DNA from 4 places in the Methylibium sp. T29 genome. Region 4 is predicted to be linked to each of the others. Evidence: riboswitches for the same ligand, from Rfam matches in the RefSeq annotation. Region 4 holds a riboswitch; each other region holds the start of a gene.
The links. A riboswitch is a leader RNA that binds a small molecule or an ion and turns the genes downstream of it on or off. The one in region 4 is predicted to bind cobalamin.
Positions count from the first base shown of each region.

Region 1 (4,008 bases), on a different contig from region 4:
GGCGCCGCCCATCCACAGGTCGAGTTGCTGCACCGGCGCGCCGCTGGCGCATTCCAGCACCATCGGATCCAGGAAGTCGGGACCTGTCTTGAAGACGCGCACGCGCCGGCCCTGGCTGCGGTGCGAGTGCGCCAACGCGGCGGTGACGGTGGTCTTGCCCTGGCCCGAAGCCGGGGCCGTGACCAGCAAGGCCGGGCATGGACGCGCCTCCAGGCAGGGGGAAACAATCATGGTCGAGAAGCCAACAGACAAGCTCGGTCCCTTGACATGATCTTTCCGGGGGTCACCGCGCTGCTTCAGCCGCGCTGGCCGATGCCGGGTTCGATGCGCCCAATACAACAAGCAAGTGCGGCTTCAACCAGCGCGCGAACAGCGGGCCCGCGACTGCGGCCATCGTGAACCAGAACGACAGCGAGGCCCAGGTGGTGGCCCAGATGAAGTCATGCCCCAGCTTCAGCAGGCTGGCATGCGCTTCGCCGCTGTAGCCGGCGAGCGCGTCGCCTTCGAGTTCGGGCGCTCCGACGACGAAGGGCACGGCCAGCAGCACCGCAGCGACCGGCCAGCGCCAGCGAGACGATGCGAAGCCGAGCGTCGCGAACGCAGAGGCCGAACACACCACTGCCAACAGCCACCAGGCCTGACGCGCGTGCAGCGGCGCGACCTCCATGCCCGGCACTTCGGCCGGCAAGCCGAGCGAGGGCCACAGATGCAGGCTCAGCCAACCGGCCGCGGATACCACCGCCGCGACCCGCAGTGCCGGAGTGGCGTTGCCACGCTTCCAGACCCACAGCGCCATCACCACGAATACCAGCAGCGCCAGGCTGAAGGCGTGCAGCACATTCGCCACCCACGTCCAGGTGCTGCGCTCGGTGCCAGCAGCGGGCTCCCAGGCAGCGTCATCGTGATGGTGTTCATTCTCGGCAGCGGCAGCATGTTCGTGCGCCACCGCCGCCACCGGCGCGGCTTTTTGGTCTTCGAACACCTCGGCGGCCAGGATGAGGGGCACCGCCTGCCAGCGCTGCACCGCGAACTGCACGCTGCCGACGAACAGGGCTGCGACTAGCGCACACCAGATCAAACGTTGGAACAACATGGCAGTCTCCTGTCAGTGGCAGGGTTTGACGGTGATGTGGCGCACGTCGTGCGCAGCGTTGTGCGCCAGCGGACTGTCGGCAAACGCGACGCCGTACAGCACCGCCATGCCGAGTGCCCCGGCAGCAGCGAGTTGGCGCAACACACCGCGCACCGCGGTGTGGGTGGGCGTTGAAGCGGGAACGTAGGTCGGCATGTTCATGAATGGTTCCTTGGGTGAGTGGGCTGGCGGGCTATTGCGACCGTGGCACTGCGCCCCTGGGCGCCCCGGTGTTTGTGTGTTTCGACCCGCAGGCGGGTAGCAGCGCGCAGCAACGCAAAGCGTTGGTCGCGGTCATTCCTTCACCTTCATCTCGATGCCGGCCACCATCAGCGTGACGCGCTCGCAGAAGGTGGCCACGAGCTGGTGCAGTGTGCCCAGCGCATCAAGATAGCGGCGCACCTCACTGCCCAGCGGTGCCACGCCCATGCCGATCTCGTTGGACACCAGTACCACAGGCCCCATTGCATTGCGCAGGGCATCGCACAGGTCCGCCTGCTGCTGAAGCCAGGTCGGCTCATCCAGCCGCGGCCCCACCATCGGCATCAATCGCTGCGTCAACCACACGGTCAGGCAGTCGACGATCACGAGCCTCTGGGGTGCGCACCACTCGCGCAACGCAGCCGGCAGATCGTCTGACACTTCCAGGGTCTGCAGATCCGGGACGTGCAACGCGCGCTGCTCACGGTGACGCGCGATGCGTTCGCGCATCTCGTCGTCACCGGGCGTTGCCGTCGCGATCAACAGCGCGCGTTGCCCGGAAACTTGCAGCCAGTCTTTCGCGCGCAACTCCGCACAACGAGACTTGCCGCTCTTGCCGCCGCCGAGGATCAGCTCGTGCATGTGCAGGCCTCAACGCCCACAGCAGCGCAGCATGACGAAGGCCGAATGCGACCTGAAGAGAATACGAGCCATGATGGAACCGCCGTGCCAACCGTGCTCGCCCGCTTCCCCGCGGGCACGCACCTCAAGGTGCGCCGTCTACACGGCGCACCGCCTCGTTGGCCGGTATCCGGGCTGGCGGAGACGACTCGTGTTCCCTTCCCAGGCGACACCGCTTTCGCAGCGCGCACCCAGTGGGTTGTAGACACGAGCGGTGAGCACAAGGCTCACGTCCGCTTACCGTTGCGGGGGCAGCTCAGGTTGGGGCGGTGCCGCAGATCCGCTTTGAACTACGGCGCTGCCCTTCCTGATTCCCGTTGAACTGCTTTGGCTGGAAAGCCAAAGCGAGCACCAACGCCTTCATGATAGCGGAAGGCCTTTAGTCGTGACCGCGGTCGGTAGCTGGATCCTCACGCAATCTTATCGACGATGTGTCTCGAGTCCCCATGGATGCGCATCTACTTGGTGGCGCATTACACCAAGGCTTTCGGCACACGGCGCCTTCTGAGTCCACTTCCGGGCGCTTCTTTGAATGCTTTGGATTACAGCTCGGGGTCGTCAGCTGCACAAAGCGCGGCCCCAGCCGACGGGTCAGCGCATCGCCCCTTTGCCGACGTTCCACGTCCGCAGCCGGTTCCGGTTCGGTCCACCAGCGGGGTCACGCTTCATCGGTCAGGCTGGGCTGCCACCCTGCCGGCAGCGCGCTCGACCAGCACGTCCGCATACCTCTCGAGGTTGAACCTGAACGTGCCGCGGAAGTTGATGTGCGAGAAGTGCGCCGGCCCGATTCGCCGCAACCAGTCCTCCTCGATCCCGACGCCATCACCTTTGAGGCGGGCCACGACGCCGTCCATGCGGTTCGTGTTCCAGGCCAGCACGATGTTGGTCAGCAGCGCATGAGCGCCTGAGATGGCCACCATCTCCTGCCGCCGCCGGCCTCGGTCATGCGCCACGTGTCCGCCGTGGATCGCTCGTTGCAACTGGTGCACCGATTCGCCTCGGTTGAGCAGCGTGTGAATCTCGCGCCGATAGTCCGGGATGGCCAGGTAGTCGCACAAGAACAGCGTTCGCAGCAAGCGCCCCAGGTGTTCCGCGGCGCGATGCAGCGGATCGCCGACGGCGGCCGAGCCCAGGCCGTGGATGGCATGCGCCGCAGAAACCTTGCCGGCCCGAATGGAGGCGACCAGGCGCACCAGGTCGTCCCATCCACGCTCGATCGCCTTGACCGATATCCTGCGCACGGTGACGACTTCCAGGCTCTCCGGCACCGGCCACCCCCTGGGCACGAACAGCTTGCGCTCCCTCAGGTCCTGCAGACGCGGGCACAGGTCGAAACCCAGCAGCTTGGCGATCGCCATGGCCACGTTCGTGACGCCATGCGTATCCACGGCCAGCAACGAGATGCGGATGCGGTCCTCGGCGCGGTTGTGCTGCTCGACACCCTCGACGGCCACGCCGGCCTGTCGTTCGTTCAGCACAATGGGCTGGTCGTAGAACAAACCCCAGCGGTCGCGAACGTGCGTGTACATGCCGGCGGCATACGTGCGCCGCCGCGGGTCCACCCGTGCTGTCCACAAGTGCCGGCTGGCGTCCAAGGCCATCATGTCGGCCGAACCCTTGCTGCCGTCACCCCACAAAGCGGCGATCGGCACGGCGTTCTGGTACTCCGAGACACGTTCGTTGGCCCGGCGCAGCCTGCCGCTGAACTCAATGGCCCGCATCGCCGTGGCGATGTGCGCCGCGTCGATGCCCGGGATCATCGAGCCCACGCCCTTGGCGTCGATGTCGGTGCCGTGGGCAAGGAGGGCGCCATAAGCGGCCAACAGCTCGTTGCTTGACGAGGGTCGGCGGGCCAGCAACGCCTCGCTGAAATGCGTCGCCGCGTCGACCTCCATCAGTAGGTCTGGAAGCTGCACCTGGCCAATGTGTTTGAAGACGGCCTCCCTTGTCTTTCGCGGCTCGACCTCTTCGTCCAGCGGACGAATCGGCGGCAG
Region 1 covers NZ_AZND01000014.1:32,616-36,623, forward strand. The annotation lists gene x551_RS03980 (cobyrinate a,c-diamide synthase) at 1-231, opposite strand, end outside; gene x551_RS03985 (CbtA family protein) at 284-1,093, opposite strand; gene x551_RS03990 (CbtB domain-containing protein) at 1,106-1,294, opposite strand; gene x551_RS03995 (bifunctional adenosylcobinamide kinase/adenosylcobinamide-phosphate guanylyltransferase) at 1,427-1,975, opposite strand; cobalamin riboswitch at 2,118-2,385, opposite strand; partial or broken gene x551_RS04000 (Tn3 family transposase) at 2,680-4,008, opposite strand, start outside.
Region 1: another riboswitch for cobalamin. It lies ahead of x551_RS03995 (bifunctional adenosylcobinamide kinase/adenosylcobinamide-phosphate guanylyltransferase); the one in region 4 lies ahead of x551_RS09315 (NAD(P)H-dependent oxidoreductase subunit E).

Region 2 (4,008 bases), on a different contig from region 4:
GCTGGCCACCGAGGATCAACTCGCCTGTCCCGCTGCCCTTCGGATGACCGCGCCGCTCGCCCATGCGCCTCCCGTCAGAAGCTGACCTTGACCGATGCCGCGAAGGTGCGACCCGCCTCCGGGTAGATCGAGGTCGTTTCGCCGCCGGCCGTGCACCCGAAGGCCTGCGTGTAGTACTTGCGGTCCGTCAAGTTGACCACGCCGAGCGCGAACTCCGCCTGCGTCCAGCGATAGGCGTAGCGCAGGTCGGCGGTGGTGCGACCCGGGATGCTGCAGACGTTGGCGAAGTCCGGGCTCTGCGAGGACACGTAGTTCACGATCGCATCGAGCTTGTGCGCCGGCGCGGGCGTCCAGTCGGCCCGAAGGGACAGCGTGCGCTCGGGTGTCAGCGGCACATCCTGGCCGTCGTAGGCGCCCTCGGTGAAACGGGCCCGCCGCAGCGCGCCGTTGACGCGCAGGTTCAGCGCCTCGGTCAGCGCCTGCGCCAGTTCGAGCTCGACACCCTGCCGGCGCGTCGGGTCGAAGTTGACGTTGGCGCCGAACGGCCCGAACGGTCCGACGCCGTTGGGATCGAAGCCGATCTCGTTCTTCAGCGAGCTGCGGTAGACGCGCAGCTCGGCGCTGCGGCCGGCAGCACGCCAGCGCACGCCCAGTTCGGTGTCGCGTGAAGTCTGCGGCCGCAGCGGCACGGCCGGATTGGTGAAGCTGAACTCGTCGACGTTGGCGAGGCGGAAGCTGCGGCCGACCCGGCCGTAGACCGCGCTGTTCTCGGACAGCGGCTGCAGCACGCCCAGTTCCCAGGCGCGCTGGCGGTCGTCGATGCGGTCGACCGTGCTGCTGACCGCCTTCTCGATGCGCTCGGTGCGCACGCCGGCGCTCAGGCGGGTGCCGCCGCTCAGCGTGAGGTCGTCCTTCAGGTAGTAGCCGGTCGAGGACTGCTCGCCCACCGAGCCGAAGGCGCCCAGCACCGTGCGTTCCCATTCGTTGCGATCCACGCCGAACACCACCGCGTTGACGACCGACGCGAACTGCGTGCGGTTGCGCACCCGCAGCGAGTAGTTCTTCGCGTCGACGTCGTAGTCGTAGGCGAAGGCCCCGTTGCGGCTGCGCAGCTCCTTGTCACGCCAGCCGGCGTCAAGGCCGAGTTGCCAGTCGCCGCCGAGATCGGCCTCGGCGAACACGCCACTGCGCGTGTTGCGGATATCGGCGTGGTCGTTCGGTGCGGTGGTCTGGCTCGGGTCGGCGGCATACTGCGCCGCAGTCAGCGCGCCGGGCAGCCCGGTGTCGAGGTCGTCGTAGGCATGCCGCAGGCCGACGCGCAGCCAGTCGTTGCGCCACTGGCCGGTGAGCGATGCGCCCTCCGTCTCCGAACGGAAGTTGTCGCGATGGTTGTCGGTCGTGCGGCGGTTGGCGGCCGCATCCAGCGAGAAGCCACCGGCCTCGAGCGTGGCGTCGGCGCGCAGGTCGCGCAGGCGATCGCTGCCGGCGGCGGCGTACACGCTGGCCCGGTTGCGGCGAGCTGTTCCGTGACCCGCCTTGGTGGTGACGATGATCACGCCGCCCGTGGCGCCCTCACCGTACAGCACGGTGCCGCTGCCGCGCAGCACCTCGATGCGCTCGACCGAATTGATCGGGATGCCGGCCAGCCGCGTGCCGCCGAGGTCGCCCTCGTTGATGCGGATGCCGTCGAGGATCACGACCTGGTTGTTGTCGGACGTGGTGCCGAAGCCGCGCAGGTCGAGGGCGTAGTCGCCACCGCCGTAGAGGTCGAGCCGACCGGGCACGCCGAGCAGCTTCATCACGGCCTCGTTCACCGTGGACACGCCCGAGTCGGCGATGTCCTGGGCGGTCAGCACGCTGACACCGTACGGCAGCGTCGCCGAGTCCTCGACGAAGCGGCTGGCCGTGACCAGCACCGGCGGCAGCTTGCCCGCCTCGGTGACGGGCGCGGATTGCGCGCTCGCGATGCCGCTGGCGAAGCCCAGCAGCGACAGCATCAACAACGGCGCATGCGGCAGCGCCCCGAGGCGAACAGGAATGCGAGGCGCGGTGGCCTCGAAGGGAGTGGCAATCATGGAATGACCAACGATGAAATCGTGCGCGCCAGCTTCCCCGCGGGCGCCCACCTCATGACGCGCCGCTTGCGCAGCACGCCTCCCGTTGGCCGGTATCCGGGCTGGCGGAACGACCCTCGCGACCTTCCCAGAGCCGGAGACTCCAGTGGCATGTGCGCGAGAGCGGAAACGTGAACGCAGGCGTTCTGGCTTCGTCCGCTGACCGTTGCGGGGGCAGCGCAGGCTGAAGGAGCACCCGGTGGGTCCCCCTCCTCTGCTTCCCGTTTAACTGCGCCGGCGTGAACGCCGGCATGAGCACCAACAGCCTGCAGTGTAAGCGCGGCCCGGGCCGCCCCCTACAATCGACGCGTGCAGTGAGGAGAGGCATGGCGACGATCGAAGAACTGGCCGAACGCGTGGAGCGGTTGCTGCTGCGGCACCAGGAACTCCAGCGCACGCACGCGCTGACCCTGGAGCAGCTGGCCGGCGTCAATGCCGAACGCGACTCGCTGCGCTCCCGCCTCGCCGCCGCCCGCCAGCGCGTCGAGGCCCTGCTGGATCGCCTGCCGGCCAGCGAACCGGTCGCCGAGGCCGGCCCGGAGACCGGAAAGACCGCCGAATGAAGCAGCTCGAAGTCACCATCATGGGCCAGAGCTACATCCTCGGCTGCCCCGACGGCGGCGAACGGGCCCTGCTCGAGGCCGTGGGCAACGTGGACCAGGAGATGTGCGCGATCCGCGACGCCGGCAAGGTGCGCGCCCGCGAGCGTATCGCGGTGCTCGCCGCGCTCAACCTCGCCTACCAGCTGGCCGAGCGGCCGCTGGCGGCGGCGACTCCGGCGCGCAGCGCCGGGCAGGCCGCGCCGGACCCTGCACACGGCATCGACATCGAGGCCCTGATTGGGCGCATCGACGAGACCCTCGGGCGCGACGGTCAATTGCTCTGAAACGCCGGTTCGTCAGCGCTGGCGGCGTACACTGATCTCGTCCGTCGCGTTCGCGGGAGTTTTATATTTCCTTGAACCGATGCTCATATGAGCCCGGGCTTGGAACATTGCGAAGCGGGCGTGATCGTCTCGCGTCAGATGAACCCGAAGCTTCGTTGACCTCGCCCACCTGAACTCCCCTGGGTTCAGGAATGCGACTCCCGGTTCGCGGCGGACACCTTTCCCCGTTGCCCTTCCCGACCTGCTGCCGCCATGGCGTACTGGCTGATGAAGTCCGAGCCCGACGAGTGCTCGATCGACGACCTGGCGCGCGCGCCGGGCCGCAAGCTGCCGTGGACCGGCGTGCGCAACTACCAGGCGCGCAACTTCATGCGCGACGATTTCCGGCCTGGCGACGGCGTGCTGTTCTATCACTCGTCGTGCCCGCAGCCGGGCATCGCCGGGCTGGCCGAGGTGGCTTCCGTCGCGCACACCGACGCGACCCAGTTCGACCCGGCGAGCCCCTACCACGACCCCGCCTCGAAGCCCGAGGCACCGCGCTGGTTCGGCGTGGACGTGAAGCTGGTGCGCAAGACGCCGCTGCTGTCGCTGGCCGCGATGCGCGCGGCACCCTCGCTCGCGACGATGCGCGTGCTGCAGCGGGGCAACCGCCTGTCCATCACGCCCGTCACGACGGCCGAGTGGCGCGCGGTGCTCGCGCTGCTGCCGCCGGCCTGATGCTGCTCGCCTGGCCGCTGGTCGTCGAGCTGCTGCTGCTGGGCGCGGCGCCGGCTTCCTGGCCGGCCTGCTGGGCGTCGGCGGCGGCATGGTGCTGGTGCCCTTCATCACGCTGCTGCTGACGCTGAAAGGCTTTCCGTCCGACCTGATCGTGAAGGTCGCGATCGCGACCTCGCTCGCGACGATCTGCTTCACCTCGCTGTCTTCGGTGCGAGCCCATCATGCGCGCGGCGCCGTGCGCTGGGACATCGTGCGCCGCCTCGCACCGGGGATCGTGCTGGGCTCGCTGCT
Region 2 covers NZ_AZND01000194.1:994-5,001, forward strand. The annotation lists gene x551_RS17055 (bifunctional adenosylcobinamide kinase/adenosylcobinamide-phosphate guanylyltransferase) at 1-64, opposite strand, end outside; gene x551_RS17060 (TonB-dependent receptor) at 75-2,075, opposite strand; cobalamin riboswitch at 2,145-2,392, opposite strand; gene x551_RS17065 (hypothetical protein) at 2,441-2,677, shown strand; gene x551_RS17070 (cell division protein ZapA) at 2,674-3,000, shown strand; RNA gene ssrS (6S RNA) at 3,038-3,219, shown strand; gene x551_RS17075 (EVE domain-containing protein) at 3,253-3,717, shown strand; gene x551_RS27945 (hypothetical protein) at 3,717-3,839, shown strand; gene x551_RS17080 (sulfite exporter TauE/SafE family protein) at 3,806-4,008, shown strand, end outside.
Region 2: another riboswitch for cobalamin. It lies ahead of x551_RS17060 (TonB-dependent receptor); the one in region 4 lies ahead of x551_RS09315 (NAD(P)H-dependent oxidoreductase subunit E).

Region 3 (4,008 bases), on a different contig from region 4:
TGGCCCAGCCAGTGCCGAGGCTCGCGCAAGGCCGTCTGCAGCATCGCAGCGTGACGCGCGCTGCCCACGCGGTTGGCCAGCACGCCGGCCCAGGGCAGCGCGGGCTGCCAGGTCTGCAGGCCATGCGCCACGGCGGCAAAGGTGCCGGCCATCGCGCTCGCGTCGATGACCGCCACAACGGGCATGCCGAAGCGCTGGGCCAGGTCGGCCGCGCTCGGCTGGCCGTCGAACAGGCCCATCACGCCTTCGACGATCACGAGGTCCGCATCGGTGGCCGCTGCGAACAGCCGGCGCGCGCAGTCTGCATCGCCATTGATCCACAGGTCCAGCGAATCGACCGGCTGCCCGCTGGCGGCCTGCAGCCACAAGGGGTCCAGGAAGTCGCGGCCACACTTGAAGCAGCGCACCCGGCGCCCCTGGCGCGCATGCAGGCGCGCCAGTGCGGCCGCCACCGGCGTCTTGCCCTGGCCCGAGGCCAGGGCGGAGATCAACAGGGCGGCAGCCATCGCGCGATCCTCACCCGGTCACATCGTCCAGCGCAGCGTGACCTGGCCGTTGCGGCCGGCGGTCGAGTAGTTGCGCGCCAGCGCGTAGGGCTTGTCGGCGAGGTTGTCGATGCGCGCTTCGAGCGTGAGGCCCTGCATCAGCGACTTGCCGAGGTAGACGTTGACCAGCCCGTAGCCGCCCAGCACCTGCGTGTTGGCAGCGTTCTCGTAGCGCAGCCCCGCCGCCTGCACCTCGGTGCCCACCGTCCAGCCGGCCAGCAGCGTCTCGGCGCCAAAGGTCGCCAGCCGCTTGGCGCGGCGCTGCAGGATCTTGTCGGTGTCGAGGTTGCGCGGGTCGTGCCAGTCCAGCGAGCCGCGCAGCGTCAGGCCGGCCACTTGGGTGCGGCCCGCGAGCGTCACGCCTTCCAGTCGGGCGTGTCCGACGATCTGGTAGCAGCCGAACGCGCTGACGCAGGCTCCCGGCGAGCCGAAGGCGATCAGGTTGGTGATCTTATTGCGCCACGCCGTGAGGCTGGCCTCGCTGCCCGCGGCGGCCCAGCGCAGGCCCAGCTCGACGTTGCGGCCCGATTCGGGCACCAGCGAGGCGTTGCCGTATTCGCTGAAGCGCTGGTACAGCGTGGGCACGCGGAACGACGTAGCGGCCGATGCCGTCACGCGCCATTGCGGCATGAACACCCAGCCCCAGGCCAGGCTGCCGGTGCTCTTGCCGCCGAACTCGCTGTCCTGGTCGCGGCGCACATGCGCCTGCAGGCTGTGGTCGCCGAAGTCACCGCGCCAGCCCAGGCCGATGGCGTCCTGATGGCGCTTGCCGCCAAAGGCCGCGCCAAAGGCGGTGGCGGGATTGAACAGCTCGTCGCTGCGCCGCTCGACCGTGCCGGTGAACCAGTTGCTGCCCACGCGCCGCTCGTGCAGCAGCGTGACGTCGTCGAGCGTGGTTTCCGTGCGGTAGAAGCTGGGCTGCGTCTCGTAGGTGCTCTTGGTCTGGCCCAGCTGCAGCCGGGTCGTCGCGTCGGGGTTCCACTTGCCTTGCCAGGCCACGTTGGCGGTGCGCAGCGTGTGGCGGTTCTGGTCGTCGGTGGTGGCCGAGCCGTCGTAGCCGGACTTCAACTTGCTCGCGAGCAGCGACGCATCGATGCGGTGTTCGGCGTTGATCTGGTAGCCGACGCGCCCCTGGACGGAACTGCGCGTCTAGCCGTCCTTGTCGGGGTTGTGGCCGAACGCTCCGGGTTTGGTGGCATCGAAGCCGTCGCTGCGGCCGTGCGCAGCGGACAGGGAGTAGTTCAGCGCATCGGCCGACTCGCTGACCCCGACCTGCCCTTGCACCGTGTTGTAGGAGCCGAGCGTCAGCGAAGCCCTGGAGCGCACGGGACCGCTGCCCCGCTTGGTGAAGAGCTGCACGACGCCTGCGACGGCATCGGAGCCGTACACCGCGGCCGCCGGCCCGCGCACGAGCTCGATGCGATCGATCTGATCAAGCGGGATCTGTTCCCAGGCGGCGCCGCCGGTGGACTGCGAGTCGACGCGCACGCCGTCGATGTAGACCGCGGTGTGGCGCGTTTCGCTGCCGCGGATGAAGAGGCTCGTGGATGTGCCCGGGCCGCCATTGCGGGCGAACTCGATGCCGGGCAGGCGTGCCAGCAGATCGGCCACGCCGATGACGCCGCTGCGCTCGATGTCCTCGTGGTCGATGACCGAGATGTCGGCCAGCACGGAAGAGATTGGTTGCGGCGTGCGGTTGGCCGTGACCACGACCCGCTCGAGGGTTGCGGGCGACGAAGCCTGAGCGAAGGCGCAGGGTGAAGCGAAGAGAGGGGAGAACGGGACGAGAACGGCGACGGCGCGAAGCGCACGGCCAGAGGCAGTCGATGTCATGGCGAAAGAAGATGAGCCAACCGCGCCCTGCCGCTTCCCCGCGGCCTTGCGCCTTACGGCGCGCCGACTGCGCGGAGCGCCACCTCGTTGGCCGGTATCCGGCTGACGGAGACTACCCGTGACGCCTTCCCAGATCGCATCGCGCGAGGCGATGCACACCCAGTGGCATTGAGTCACGAGCCGACAAGCCGGATCCATGATGGCTTGCCGTCCGCTTACCGTTGCGGGGGCAGCTCAGGTTAGGGGCCGGCCATGCGGGCCATTCCCTCCCTGATTCCCGTTGAACTGTCTCAGCGGAACGCCTTGACGAGCACCAACGCTATTAGTGTATACCGTACTCGCAAAATCAAGCAAGTAGCCCTACGCTCGGGCTCGATTCGGGACGCTCGACTTGGTTCAGCCAAGAGCTGTAGCTTGGGATGAAGTGCATGTGCCAGCGCGGGCGCGCTGCCACCCAGGCCCTGACCTTGGGATGCTTGTGGCTGCTGTAGTTGTCAACGACGCAGTGCACGTCGAGCTCGGTCGGCACGGCCTTGTCGATCGAGCGCAGAAAGGCCAAGAACTCCTGATGCCGATGGCGCGGATTGCACTCGGCCAGGATCGCCCCGTTGAGCACGTTCAAGGCCGGAAACAGTGTGGTTGTTCCGTGGCGAACGTAGTCGTGCGTGACGCCCTCGACATACCCGAAGCTCATCGGCAGAAGCGGCTGCGCACGCTCGAGCGCCTGGCATTGACTCTTCTCGTCGACGCACAGCACCAAGGCGTTGTCGGGCGGGTTCAGGTACAGGCCCACGACGTCGCGCAGCTTGTCAATGAAAGACGGATCGGTGGACAGCTTGAACGACTCGCTGCGATGCGGGTGAAGGCCCAGCAGCTTGAAGTAGCGAAGCGATGAACGCTCGTGGGCGAGATCGTCGTCTCCGCGGCGATGCTGCGCACGCTCCAGTGCGTCGCCCCACCGGCGGGTTTGGTGTGCAGCATCTTGGTGATCAGTTCAGCGACTCGTTCGTCATCGATGGTGCGCGGCTTGCCGGGACGAAGCCGGTCGTACAGGCCGTTGATGCGACGCTCGATGAAGCGGCCTCGCCACTTGCCGGCCGTCGCGCCCGTGATCTGCATGCGCTCGGCGATCTGGCTGTTCGGCTCGCCCTCGGCCGCAGCCAGCACGATGCGCGCGCGCAGCGCCAGCGACGCGGGAATCGAGCGCGAGCGCGCCATCGAACTCCGCTGAGAACGTTCGGCCTCGGTGAGCACGAGTTCAGCCTTCGGTCGTGCCGTCGGCATGTCGGAGTCTCCTGCCCCAAAGATACCGAAAGCCGACGCAAGACATATGCCACGCATTAACGGAACGGGACACTGATATGGTCGCTTTAGTCAATCTGTTGATGGATTCATAGGCAAGCGGCCTGGGGTGATGCGGCACAAGTCTGTTGCTGCGACGATGGATCAGACTGATATCCGTGGGTTGGTCACCACCGTGCATCTTTCCGTCGTGGAAGCTGCCTCGCTCTAGGTGCGCAGGTTGCCCGAGGGCCTCCTGCTCATAGTGTCGTTGAGGGTTCTTCCTACCGTGAGTCGTGCCGCATCACCGCAGCCCGCTTGCTGTCCGTGTTCAATGAACTACTGCCGT
Region 3 covers NZ_AZND01000235.1:39-4,046, reverse strand. The annotation lists gene x551_RS18335 (cobyrinate a,c-diamide synthase) at 1-506, opposite strand, end outside; gene x551_RS27625 (TonB-dependent receptor) at 525-1,613, opposite strand; gene x551_RS27620 (TonB-dependent receptor plug domain-containing protein) at 1,695-2,255, opposite strand; cobalamin riboswitch at 2,450-2,711, opposite strand; partial or broken gene x551_RS18325 (IS630 family transposase) at 2,761-3,662, opposite strand.
Region 3: another riboswitch for cobalamin. It lies ahead of x551_RS27620 (TonB-dependent receptor plug domain-containing protein); the one in region 4 lies ahead of x551_RS09315 (NAD(P)H-dependent oxidoreductase subunit E).

Region 4 (4,008 bases):
CAGGCCGCGCCGTTCGCCGGCGGGGCGCTCGTAGCGCCGCTCGCTGGGTGGGGGTTCGACCTGCATCGCTCGCTCCTTCGATTGGGTTCAACCCGCCTGCTGACCCTGCTGGCCCCAGCGGTCGACGAAGAGCAGCTCGGCCAAGGGCCGACCGTCTCGCCAGCCTTCGAGCTCGAGCATCGGCGCCCCGTAGAACTGCCTGACCGGCCCCAGGCACAACACGCCCAGGGCCAACGCGCCCTCGGGCAAAGCCAGCAGCTCGCCCAGCGCCGCGGGATCGAACATCGAGACCCAGCCCAAGCCGAGGTTCTCGGCGCGCGCGGCCAGCCACAGGTTCTCGACCGCGCAGCCCACCGAGCACAGCGCCATCTCCCGGGGCAGTGTGCGCCGGCCGAACACGGTGCCATCGTCGGGTGCGAGCACCGCAACCAGCAACTCCGCGCAATCGCGCACGCCTTCGACCTTCAGGCGCAGGAACTCGTCACGGCGCTCACCCAGCGCGTCGGCAGTGGCGCGCCGTTCGCCGTCCACCAGCGCTGCGATGCGCTCGCGCACGACGGGATCGAGCACCCGCACGAAGCGCCAGGGCTGCATCAGCCCCACCGATGGCGCGGCGTGGGCCGCATGCAGCATGCGCTGCAGCACCGCGTCCTCCATGGGCGTGCCGCGCGCGAAGTGCCGCATGTCGCGCCGCGCGGCCAGCACGCGGTACAGGCTCGTGCGATCCGCAACGTTGAAGTGCAACCCCGGCGATGGCAGCTCGGTGGTGCCGGCTGCTGGCGCGGGTGCGCCATCGTCCTGGACGAAATGCGGACTCAACGACACCGTCTCGCCGATGATCAGCAGCCCCGGCCGGGGCCCATACGCCGGCGCCTGCTCGGCCAGCGCGGCCAGGCCCATGGCCCAGACGCGCTGCCCTTCGCGCGTGCCGTCCTGCACGATGGCCGCCGGCGTGCCGGCGTGGAGCCCGTGCGCGATCAGCGCCCGTGCGATGGCCGGCACCCGCTCGACGCCCATGTAGAAGACCCGCGTCTGCCGCGGCCGGGCGAGCGCCGCCCAGTCCAGTTCCGGGCTGCTCCCGGCCAGGTGGCCCGGCAGGAAGGTGCACGAATGCGACAAGTCCCGATGCGTCAGCGGAATGCCCGCTGTTGCCGCACATCCGTTGGCCGCGCTGACGCCCGGCACCACCTCGAACGCCAGGTCCTCGGCCTGGAGCGCCTGCACCTCTTCTCCGCCGCGCCCGAAGATGTGCGGGTCGCCCCCCTTCAGGCGCACCACGCGCCGCCCCCGGCGCGCCTGCTCGACCAGCACGGCATGGATCTGCGCCTGCGTCATCATGTGGTGGCCCGCGGCCTTGCCGACGTAGATGCGCTGCGCAGCCGGCGGGATCAACGCCAGCACCTCGGCGTCGATCAGCCGGTCGTGCACGACCACGTCGGCCTGCCGGATGCGGTCGAGCGCACGCAGCGTCAACAGGTCTGCCGGGCCGGGCCCCGCACCGACGATGCTGACCATGCCGGCATGGGGATAGGCGGCGGTCGCTTCAGCAGTCATCGCCGGCCCCGCCGCAACCGCTGCCATCGGGACCGCGGTGGAACACCAGGTCCTCGACCACCCGGCCGCCGACCAGGTGATGTTCGACGATGCGGTCCATGTTCGCGGGCGTCGCGTTGTAGTACCACACGCCATCGGGCTGAACGCACAGGATCGGGCCGCCCCGGCAGGCCGCGAAGCAGCTCACGCGGCTGCGCTTCACGCGCAGGTCGCCCTCGTGCAGGCCGGCTGCCTTGAACTTGTCGCCCAGGCTGTCGAACAACATCTGTGACTGGCCGTCCTGCGTGCAACGCGGGCCGGTGCAGACCAGCAGGTGGCGGCGGTAGTCGCCGATCTTGGGTTTGTCGATGGGTTCGGTCATGACGAGGCCTCGGGGATGTTCGCTGGATCACGTCGACGCTGCTGTTCTGCGTCAGCAGGTCGGTCAATTCGCGCGAGGGCGTGTGCTCGATGTCCTGCGCGTCGATGATCTCGATGCGTTGCGGCGTGTCTTCCAGGCGCGACGCCGGTGCGCCGGCCCGTGACGACGACGGCCTCGAGCGAGGCCGGCTCGTCGGCGCACGCCGCCGTGCTCGCCAGCAGGCAGCTCAGGGCACTGGCCGCGGCCAGCGGTGACAGGAAGGGCCCGGTTCGGGCACCCGGTTCGGTGGTTCTCACGTGGCATCAACTCCAGCAGCGACCCGCTGCACGGGATGGAGCGACGCCCACGCGCGCAGGCGTGGTTCGGTCGCCGCCATCCGCTCCCCGCGGCTGGTCGCATCGCGATCACTGCCACGGCGAATGCCGTGGCAGCGCGACGCCTCAGGCCGGTATCCGGGCTCGCGAGTCTCGGTGCACCGCCTACCCAGGCGGCCCGCGTACGTCGTCTCGACGACGACATCACGTGACCACCCAGTGGCTGGCGCTTGATCGCTCAAGCGCCGTGACACACCGGCACTCGCCTACCGTTGCGGGGGCAGCCGGGGATTGCGGCCAGCGTCTTGCGCTGGCCTACCCCATTCCCGTTTATCCCGAATCCATCACTGGCTCCGGGCACCTGGGCGTTTGCGATGGGCTTCCCGGAGGAAGCCCATCGTGGTTCGGTGTCTATGGTGCGTTCTCCTCAGCCTTCGTTGTCTTCCGCCGCCGCTTCGGCTTGCGCGTCGACGGGCTCGGCCAGCGTCGCCGCGATGTAGTCCGCCGGCAGGCGATGCCGCGCCGCGAGCTGTTCGACGCTCTCGCCAGCGGCGTGATCGGCCATCAGATTCTCGAGCCAGCCGTTCAAGCCGGTGGACAGCGAGCGCCCGGGCTTCTCGCCCTCGCGCGTGGCGCCGCCGTTGGCCAGGTCGTACTTGTTGGTGTAGCCACGCGGCGTGACCATCAGGCCATGCCGTACGATGGTGTTGCTGTTGCCGATCAGCACCGTGCTGAGCATGCCGATGTCGGCCTCGCACATCGTCGCCAGCGTGCGGAAGTCGATGTGCTGGCGGCGCCGGTAGGCGCTCTTGACGATGGCCACCGGCGTGTCGGGCCGGCGGTGGCGCAGGAACAGGCGCTGCGCCTCGACGATCTGGCGCGTGCGCCGGCCGCTCTTGGGGTTGTAGAGCGCGACCACGAAGTCGGCCATCGCCACCGCGTCGAGCCGCCGGGCGATCACCGACCAGGGCGTGAGCAAGTCGCTCAACGAGATCGCGCAGAAGTCGTGCGTCAGCGGCGCGCCCACCAGCGCCGCGCAGGCGTTGAGCGCCGACGCCCCGGGCACGATCTCGACCTGCACCTCGTCCTCGGGCGTCCAGCCGGCCTGGAACAGCACCTCGTAGGTGGGGCCGGCCATGCCGTAGACGCCGGCGTCGCCCGATGAGATCAGCGCGACCTTCTTCCCGGCGCGCGCCGCCTCCAGCGCGCTGACCGCGCGGTCCAGCTCCTCGGTCATGCCCTTGCGCACGACCTCCTTGCCCTCGATCAGGTCGGCCACCAGCTTGATGTACGTAACGTAGCCCACCACTGCGTCGGCCTCGGCGATGGCCTCTCGCGCGCGCTGCGTCATGTGGCCCACGCTGCCGGGACCGATGCCTACCAGCATGATTTTTCCGGGCCGCGCGGCGCCAGCCTGGGGCTGGCCGGCGGTGGAATTCGGGGCAGGGTTTGTCATGAACCGGTTCCTGGCATGAGTATCAAAGGCTGCGCAGTGCCGTCAGCGGCTGCTGCAGCCGCCGCCGGAAAACCAGCCGCAGGCCAGGCCCAGGCTGAGCCACAGGACCACCGACATCCAGGTGGTCACGAGGATGAACTGCGTGCCCAACTGCTGCAGCTGTGCCCTGGCCCCAGCGCTGAAACCGGGCAGCGGGTCGCCCTGGAACTCGGGCGCGCCCACGACGAAGGGCAAGGCCAGCAAGGCCGCCGCCACGAGCCAGCGCCAGGGCTTGTCCGCGAAGGCCGTCACCGCGCAGGCGAGCGCGGCGCTGGCCGCGGCCA
Region 4 covers NZ_AZND01000055.1:12,030-16,037, reverse strand. The annotation lists gene cobO (cob(I)yrinic acid a,c-diamide adenosyltransferase) at 1-66, opposite strand, end outside; gene bluB (5,6-dimethylbenzimidazole synthase) at 88-744, opposite strand; partial or broken gene cobA (uroporphyrinogen-III C-methyltransferase) at 826-1,515, opposite strand; gene x551_RS09315 (NAD(P)H-dependent oxidoreductase subunit E) at 1,544-1,915, opposite strand; cobalamin riboswitch at 2,341-2,609, opposite strand; gene cobJ (precorrin-3B C(17)-methyltransferase) at 2,657-3,685, opposite strand; gene x551_RS09305 (CbtA family protein) at 3,728-4,008, opposite strand, start outside.